One region of the Pseudomonas sp. TMW22091 genome, then DNA from elsewhere that is predicted to be linked to it. Evidence: predicted binding sites of a transcription regulator. Region 1 holds the regulator's gene; the other holds the start of a gene.

Region 1 (4,053 bases):
AACCGTTGTCTTCGAGGACAGCCAGTGCAGTGCTTTTTCCGGAGCCTGAGCGTCCGCTAACGATGACTAAGCGCATGATTAATGATCGCTCTGTACGTCCAGAACAACCTTATACAGCTCTTCGTTGCTGCTGGCTGCGCGCAGTTGGTCGCGCACGTCTTTGCGGTCGAGCATGCTGGCGATCTGCCTGAGCAGTTCCAGATGAGCATCGGTGGCCGCTTCAGGCACGAGCAAAACGAATAGCAGGTCGACTGGCGCGCCATCAATGGCGTCGAAATCTATGGGCGCATCGAGGTGCAACAAGGCGCTGACAGGCGCCTCGCAACCCTTGAGGCGGCAATGAGGTATGGCAATGCCGTTACCAAAACCGGTGGAACCCAGTTTTTCACGGGCAAGCAAACTCTCGTAAACGTCCTGCATGGCCAGATCAGGCACCTGATCGTGAATCAGCTTGGCAGTGTGTTCGAGTACGCGCTTTTTACTGCCGCCCGGCACGTTCACAAGGGAACGGCCAGGGGTCAGGATATTTTCAAGTCGAATCATGGGTATGGAGTATTAACGCCCCGTTGCGCCTTGAAGCAGGCTTTGGGACTTTTCCTTATGTTTTTTCAGTTGGCGATCGAGCTTGTCAGCGAGCAGGTCGATTGCAGCATACATATCGGTATGCTCTGCGTTCGCAACGACTTCCTTCGGACCCTTGGGGATATGCAGGGTGGCTTCAATCTTCTGCTGAAGTTTTTCGACTTTCATGATGACCTGTGCATTGGTGATCTTGTCGAAATGGTTCTCCAGGCGTTTGAATTTTTCGCCTATGTAAGCGCGTAACGCGTCGGTGACTTCCAGATGCTGTCCACTGATGTTGATTTGCATGCAGTTTCTCCTTCGGTTGCCATTGCATAAAGTGGCAGGCCGAACAGCCTGCCACTGAAACGCGGTGGCCCGTGGCTTACATCAACCTCTTGCGTTCGCTGGAAGGCGCTATCCCGAGGGATTCGCGGTACTTCGCGACGGTGCGACGGGCCACTTGAATACCTTGTGCCTCCAGTAAACCAGCGATCTTGCTGTCACTCAACGGCTTTTTCTGATTTTCAGCCGCCACCAGTTTTTTAATGATGGCGCGGATCGCTGTGGACGAGCATTCGCCCCCTTCAGAAGTGCTGACGTGGCTGGAGAAAAAGTACTTCAACTCATAAATGCCGCGGGGCGTATGCATGAACTTTTGCGTGGTCACCCGGGAAATGGTCGACTCGTGCATGCCTACTGCTTCGGCAATGTCATGCAGCACCAAAGGCTTCATGGCTTCATCACCATATTCCAGAAAGCCGCGCTGGTGCTCGACGATTTGCGTCGCCACTTTCATCAGCGTTTCATTGCGGCTTTGCAGGCTTTTGATAAACCAGCGAGCTTCTTGCAACTGATTGCGCATGAAGGTGTTGTCGGCGCTGGTATCAGCGCGGCGCACAAAACCAGCGTATTGAGGGTTTACCCGCAAACGTGGCATGGACTCCTGATTAAGCTCAACCAGCCAGCGATCATTGTCCTTGCGCACAATCACGTCCGGTACCACGTATTCGGCTTCGCTGGACTCGATTTGCGAGCCGGGGCGCGGGTTGAGGCTTTGTATCAGTTCAATGACCTGACGCAGCTCATCTTCCTTGAGCTTCATGCGGCGCATGAGCTGACTGTAATCGCGGGCGCCCAAGAGGTCGATGTAGTCCGTTACCAGGCGCTTGGCTTCATTGAGCCATAGCGTTTTGGACGGCAGCTGGCGCAATTGAAGAAGCAGACACTCACTGAGGTTGCGGGCGCCAATCCCAGCTGGTTCGAATTGCTGAATGCGGTGCAGAACGGCTTCGATCTCATCGAGTTCGATGTCGAGTTCTGGGTCGAATGCCTCAAGGATTTCGTCTAGTGACTCGTCGAGATACCCTTGGTTGTTGATGCAGTCGATGAGCGTTACGCCAATCAGCCGGTCAGTGTCTGACATGGGTGCCAGATTCAGTTGCCACAGCAGGTGGCTTTGCAGGCTTTCGCCGGCCGAGGTGCGGGTGGTGAAGTCCCACTCGTCATCATCGTTGCTTGGCAGGCTGCTGGCGCTGGTTTGGTAGACGTCTTCCCAAGCCGTGTCGACAGGCAGCTCATTGGGAATGCGTTCGTTCCATTCACCTTCTTCCAGGTTGTCCACGGTGGGTGTGGACTCCTGATACGACGGCTCCTGAATATCGTTATTGGGTTTTTGCTCGATGTTGTCGGCCAGAGGGTCTGAATTGTCGAAGTCGTCGCCTTCTTCCTGGCGCTCGAGCATTGGATTTGATTCCAGAGCCTCCTGGATTTCCTGTTGCAGATCCAGGGTGGACAATTGGAGCAGACGGATGGCCTGTTGCAGCTGCGGTGTCATCGTCAGCTGTTGGCCCATTCTCAGGACTAGCGATGGTTTCATGGCTGGGGCTTAAGACCTTATTCGCCGGCGCGCATGGCGCCATCCACTACCAAGGCGCGTGAGCGCCAAACATAAGCAAATTATATGCCTGAACCCAGTACGTTTGACTAGGGGCGTTTCCAATTAGTTTGAGATGTTTTCAGAAGCGGCGTGCAAGCGGGCCCCAAATGCGAAAAAACCTTGACCGTCATAATGATGTTCAAGGTTTATCGCTACAAGGGGCCACTCACGATGGGGTTTACAAGCGGAACTCATGCCCCAGATACACTTCGCGAACCAACTTGTTGGCCAAAATGGTTTCAGCATCGCCTTCTGCGATCAGTTGACCGTCGTTGACGATGTAGGCAGTTTCACAGATATCGAGGGTTTCACGCACGTTGTGGTCTGTGATCAGCACGCCAATGCCTTTGGCTTTGAGGTGGTGAATGATCTGTTTAATATCACCCACGGAAATGGGGTCAACGCCGGCAAAAGGTTCGTCGAGCAGGATGAACTTCGGAGCGGTAGCCAGAGCGCGGGCAATTTCTACCCGACGTCGCTCACCACCGGACAAGCTCATGCCCAGGCTGTCGCGGATATGATTGATATGGAATTCCTGCAGCAGGCTTTCCAGCTCTTTACGGCGACCGGCCTTGTCGAGCTCCTTGCGCGTTTCGAGAATCGCCATGATGTTGTCGGCAACCGACAGCTTGCGGAAGATTGACGCTTCCTGTGGCAAGTACCCGATACCGGCACGTGCGCGGCCGTGCATGGGTTGGTGGCTGACATCCAGATCATCGATCAGCACGCGACCCTGATCGGCCTGAACCAGGCCGACAATCATATAAAAGCACGTGGTCTTGCCTGCGCCGTTAGGGCCAAGCAAGCCTACGATTTGCCCGCTGTCGATTGACAAGCTGACATCGCGTACCACTTGGCGACTCTTGTAGCTTTTAGCCAAATGCTGGGCTTTCAGAGTAGCCATTAACGGGCCTTCTGCTGGTCAGTTTTCTTCTTCGGCTGGATGACCATATCGATGCGTGGTCGCGGTGCGGTGACATTAGAGCCATTGGCACGGCCAGCGTTAGCCACTTGCTTGACGGTGTCGTAGACGATTTTCTCGCCTTCGGTGGTGTTGCCGTCATTGATAACCTTGGCCTTGTCGATCAGTACGATGCGATTTTGAGGCGCATGGTATTGGATCGTTACAGCATAGGCCTGCACGGGCTTTGGATCAGTGGCTTTTTGCAATTGCTCGAAGTAAGCCAGATTGCCCACCGACGTCACAACGTCAATTTCGCCCGCAGCGTTACGGGTGATGGTTACCTTGTTGCCGGTAATCTTCATCGAGCCTTGGGTGATGATGACGTCGCCCTTGTAGGTAGCGACCCCGTTTTTGTCATCCAGCTGCGCATCATCAGCCTGGATGTGAATAGGCTGTTCATTGTCGTTCGGCAGAGCCCAGGCGCTCGCGCTTCCCAGTGCTGCGCTCAGGCTGAGCAATAATGGGAGGGTTTTAACGAGACTCATACTGTCCTCTTACGTTGGACAGCAGGTCCATCCTGCCGTCTTTCAAATATGCTTTCATTCCCTTGCCAGTCGTTACACCGCCAGCGCCGTCGATTCTAACGTCT
Region 2 (4,053 bases), on a different contig from region 1:
ATGGATGAGCAGTTGGTCGAGATCATCGATGTGGAAAAAGTGCTGGCTGAAGTGTCGCCAACGCCTGAAACCATTTCTCAGGGAGTGGTGGATGTCGACACTCAGACCAGAGCCTTGTCTTTACGGGTGCTGACCGTTGACGATTCATCGGTGGCGCGCAAGCAAGTTGCCCGTTGCCTGCAAACGGTCGGGGTCGAGGTGGTCTCGTTGAACGACGGCCGTCAGGCGCTTAACTATCTGCGCCAGATGGTGGAGGAGGGGAAAGACCCGGCCGAGGAATTTCTGATGATGATCTCGGACATCGAGATGCCGGAAATGGACGGTTACACCCTGACAGCCGAGATCCGCAACGATCCACGCATGCAAAATTTGCACATCATTCTGCATACTTCTTTGTCGGGGGTTTTTAATCAGGCGATGGTCAAGAAAGTCGGTGCTGATGACTTTCTGGCCAAGTTTCGGCCCGATGACCTGGCATCCCGGGTAGTTGACCGGATTAAAGCAGCAGACCAGAGCCAGGGTCAGCCCCTGGCGGTCAACACGATTTAAGAGGCAGGATCATTTGTCGACGGCTAATTTGGATTTTGAACAGTTCCGGGGCTTCCTGGAAAAAGCCTGTGGCATTGTGCTGGGTGAGAACAAGCAGTACCTCGTTTCGAGTCGCCTTAACAAGCTGATGGAGCAGCAGGGCATCAAGTCGCTGGGTGAGTTGATTCAGCGCATGCAAAGCCAGCCTCGCAGCGGGTTGCGTGAGCAGGTGGTGGATGCCATGACCACCAATGAAACCTTGTGGTTTCGGGACACTTACCCGTTTGAAGTGTTGAAGAACAAAGTCTTGCCTGAATTTATCAAGGCCAATCCGGGGCAGCGTTTGCGTATCTGGTCGGCCGCGTGCTCATCGGGGCAGGAACCGTATTCGCTGTCGATGAGCATTGACGAGTTTGAACGCAGCAATCCCGGGCAATTAAAGGCGGGCGCACAGATCTTTGCCACTGATTTGTCCAGTCTGATGCTCAATACGTGCAAAACCGGTGAGTACGACAATTTGGCGATTGGCCGAGGCTTGTCGCAGGAGCGCTTGCAGCGCTACTTCGAACCCAAGGGGCCGGGGCGTTGGGTGATCAAGGCGCCGATCAAGAATCGAGTGGAATTTCGTTCATTTAACCTGTTGGACAGCTACGCCGCGTTTGGCAAGTTTGACGTGGTGTTCTGTCGCAATGTGTTGATCTACTTCTCGGCCGAGATGAAAAAAGACATCTTGCTGCGAATCCACAGCACGTTGAAGCCGGGTGGTTATCTGTTTCTGGGCGCGTCGGAAGCCCTCAACGGTTTGCCCGACCATTACCAGATGGTGCAATGCAGCCCCGGGATCATTTATCAGGCGAAATAGACTTGCGTTAACCCGTAGCAGCTGCCGAAGGCGGCGTTCGGCGACGCAGTCGTCGCTGAGCGCTAAACCTGAGTGCTCATTGTTACGATCGCTGCGCAATCGGACGCAGCCTTCGGCAGCTGCTACGAGGGAGTACGTGCGACCGGGCGGCAGAAAAGCGGCAGTCAGCGGTCAGCCTTTGCCGCTTTTCTGGCATTGCCGCCGTCCACTCCCTGCGCAAAGCCCTGAAACAGGCGGTTGTTCAATCTGGCACGAGGTTTGCTCTGTACCTGTCATCCACACCTGAATCCGTTTCAGGTCAGCTGACAAAGGTTTCCCGACATGAGCATCAGCTTCGATAAAGCGCTCGGTATCCATGAACAAGCCCTGGGCTTTCGTGCACAACGTGCCGAAGTGCTGGCCAACAATATCGCCAACGCCGATACCCCGAATTACAAAGCGCGGGATCTGGATTTTGCCTCTGTGCTCGCTGCACAGAACGACAAGAACCAGAACGGCACGTTTGCCCTGAACAAGACCAACAGCCGCCATATCGAAGCCCAAGGCCTGAGCATGGGCGACGAAACGCTTCAGTACCGCACGCCGATGCAACCCTCGATCGACCAGAACACCGTGGACGCTCAGCTTGAGCAGTCGAACTATGCAGAGAATGCGGTCAACTTTCAGGCCAGCTTCACCCTGCTCAACAGTAAATTCAAAGGGCTGATGTCAGCCCTGCGCGGGGAGTAATTCATGTCTCTAGCCAGTGTGTTCAATATTGCCGGCAGTGGCATGAGTGCCCAGACCACCCGTCTGAATACCGTCGCCAGTAACATCGCCAACGCCGACACCGTCTCGTCGAGCCTCGATCAGACCTACCGCGCCCGTCATCCTGTGTTTGCCACGATGTTTCAGGGTGCGCAAAACGGCACCGGCGATTCGCTGTTCAATAATCAGGATGCCGCAGGCCAAGGCGTCCAGGTGCTGGGTGTGGTCGAAGACCAGAGCAACCTTGAAGCACGTTACGAGCCCAACCATCCTTCTGCCGACGCCAAGGGCTATGTCTATTACCCCAACGTCAACGTGGTCGAAGAAATGGCTGACATGATTTCCGCCAGCCGTTCGTTTCAGACCAACGCGGAAATGATGAACACCGCCAAAACCATGATGCAGAAGGTGCTGACGCTCGGTCAGTGATAAGGGGCAACGCAAATGAGTGTGACCGATTCCACTAGCGGCTTGACCCTCAATCAGGTACTCGCCAATTCCGCCCAGACCGCCACGACTGACAACAGTCTGGCAGCCGCTTCCAAGGCGGTGTCCGGCAGCTCCTCGCTGGGCAAGGATGCATTTTTGCAATTGCTGGTGACCCAGCTGAAAAACCAGAACCCGCTGGACCCGCAGGACAACACCGCGTTTGTCGCGCAGTTGGCGCAGTTCAGTAGCCTGGAAGGCATCACCACCCTCAATGACACGGTGAACTCGATCTCGGGTAACTTCCAGTCCTCGCAAGCCTTGCAGGCTTCGTCCCTGGTGGGCCGTTCGGTGATCGTGCAAACCAGCGAAGCGTATGTTGACCCGGCCAGCGGCAAGGCATTCAACGGCACGGTCGTGGTTGCTGATGCCAACTCCACGCCGACGGTCACCATTACCAATGCAGACGGTGAAGTGGTCAGAACCCTGGATCTGGGTACACAGCAAGCCGGCAACAGTGAATTTACCTGGGACGGCAAGGATGATGAGGGCGTACTGCTGGATAAAGGTTCTTACACCTTTACGGCAGCCAGCAAAACTGACACCGGCAGCACGGCTCTCACCACCTACCTGCCGGCCACGGTCAACAGCGTGACGCTGAGCAAGACCGGTGGCGAAATCATGCTGAACCTCGCGGGTCTGGGCAGTATTGGCATGTCCAAAGTTCAGACCATTGGCCTCTAGGCCCTAAGCCGACCCTTACGCTTCAAGGAGATATACATGTCTTTCAATATCGGTCTTAGCGGCCTCTATGCAGCGAACAAACAACTCGACGTGACCGGCAACAACATTGCCAACGTTGCCACCACGGGTTTCAAAGCCTCCCGTGCAGAATTTGCCGACGTGTACTCGGCCAGCAAGCTGGGCGTCGGCAGCAAGACCATCGGCAGCGGTGTCAACCTGGCCAATGTGTCGCAAAGCTTCAGTCAAGGTGCTATCAATAACACCGGTAATCTGCTGGACATGGGGATTCAAGGCAGCGGTTTCTTTGTGCTGAGCGACAACGGCGCCTTGAGCTATACCCGTGCCGGCACGTTCAAGGCCGATAAAGATGGCTACGTGACCAGCTCCGATGGCACCCAGCGCTTGCAGGGTTATGGCGTGGACGCTAACGGCAAGGTCATCAACGGCGTGTTGACCGACCTGCGCATCGATACGTCCAACCTGGCACCCAAAGCCAGCAGCACGGTTGAGTCCACCATCAACCTGAACTCCACCTCTGAGGTGATTGATCAGACCGTGAACGCGTTCGATCCGAACGAAACCGCCAGCTACAGCAAAAAATTCAGCACCACTATTTACGACACCCAGGGCAATGCGCACCCGATGGACCAGTACATGGTCAAGACAGGTTCCAATACCTGGGAGACCTATACCCTGATCGACGGACGCAACCCTGACGGTACTGCGGTCACAGGTGCGAATGCTGT

The links. The regulator sigma-54, encoded in region 1, starts transcription at its own class of promoters, with help from an activator protein. The targets are predictions, from matches to a motif close to ANTGGCATNNANNTTGCTNT.
Region 2: flgB (flagellar basal body rod protein FlgB) is a predicted target of sigma-54. The motif match lies at 1,636-1,655, and genes of this name have one in related genera.

The regions. Positions count from the first base shown of each region.
Region 1 covers NZ_SCFI01000011.1:106,697-110,749, forward strand. Annotated here, with positions in the region: gene rapZ (RNase adapter RapZ) at 1-76, opposite strand, end outside; gene ptsN (PTS IIA-like nitrogen regulatory protein PtsN) at 79-543, opposite strand; gene hpf (ribosome hibernation-promoting factor, HPF/YfiA family) at 556-870, opposite strand; gene EQV93_RS18660 (RNA polymerase factor sigma-54) at 947-2,440, opposite strand; gene lptB (LPS export ABC transporter ATP-binding protein) at 2,679-3,404, opposite strand; gene lptA (lipopolysaccharide transport periplasmic protein LptA) at 3,404-3,949, opposite strand; gene lptC (LPS export ABC transporter periplasmic protein LptC) at 3,936-4,053, opposite strand, start outside.
Region 2 covers NZ_SCFI01000007.1:247,134-251,186, reverse strand. Annotated here, with positions in the region: gene EQV93_RS15645 (chemotaxis protein CheV) at 1-549, shown strand, start outside; gene cheR (protein-glutamate O-methyltransferase CheR) at 563-1,390, shown strand; gene flgB (flagellar basal body rod protein FlgB) at 1,712-2,119, shown strand; gene flgC (flagellar basal body rod protein FlgC) at 2,123-2,566, shown strand; gene flgD (flagellar hook assembly protein FlgD) at 2,582-3,307, shown strand; gene flgE (flagellar hook protein FlgE) at 3,344-4,053, shown strand, end outside.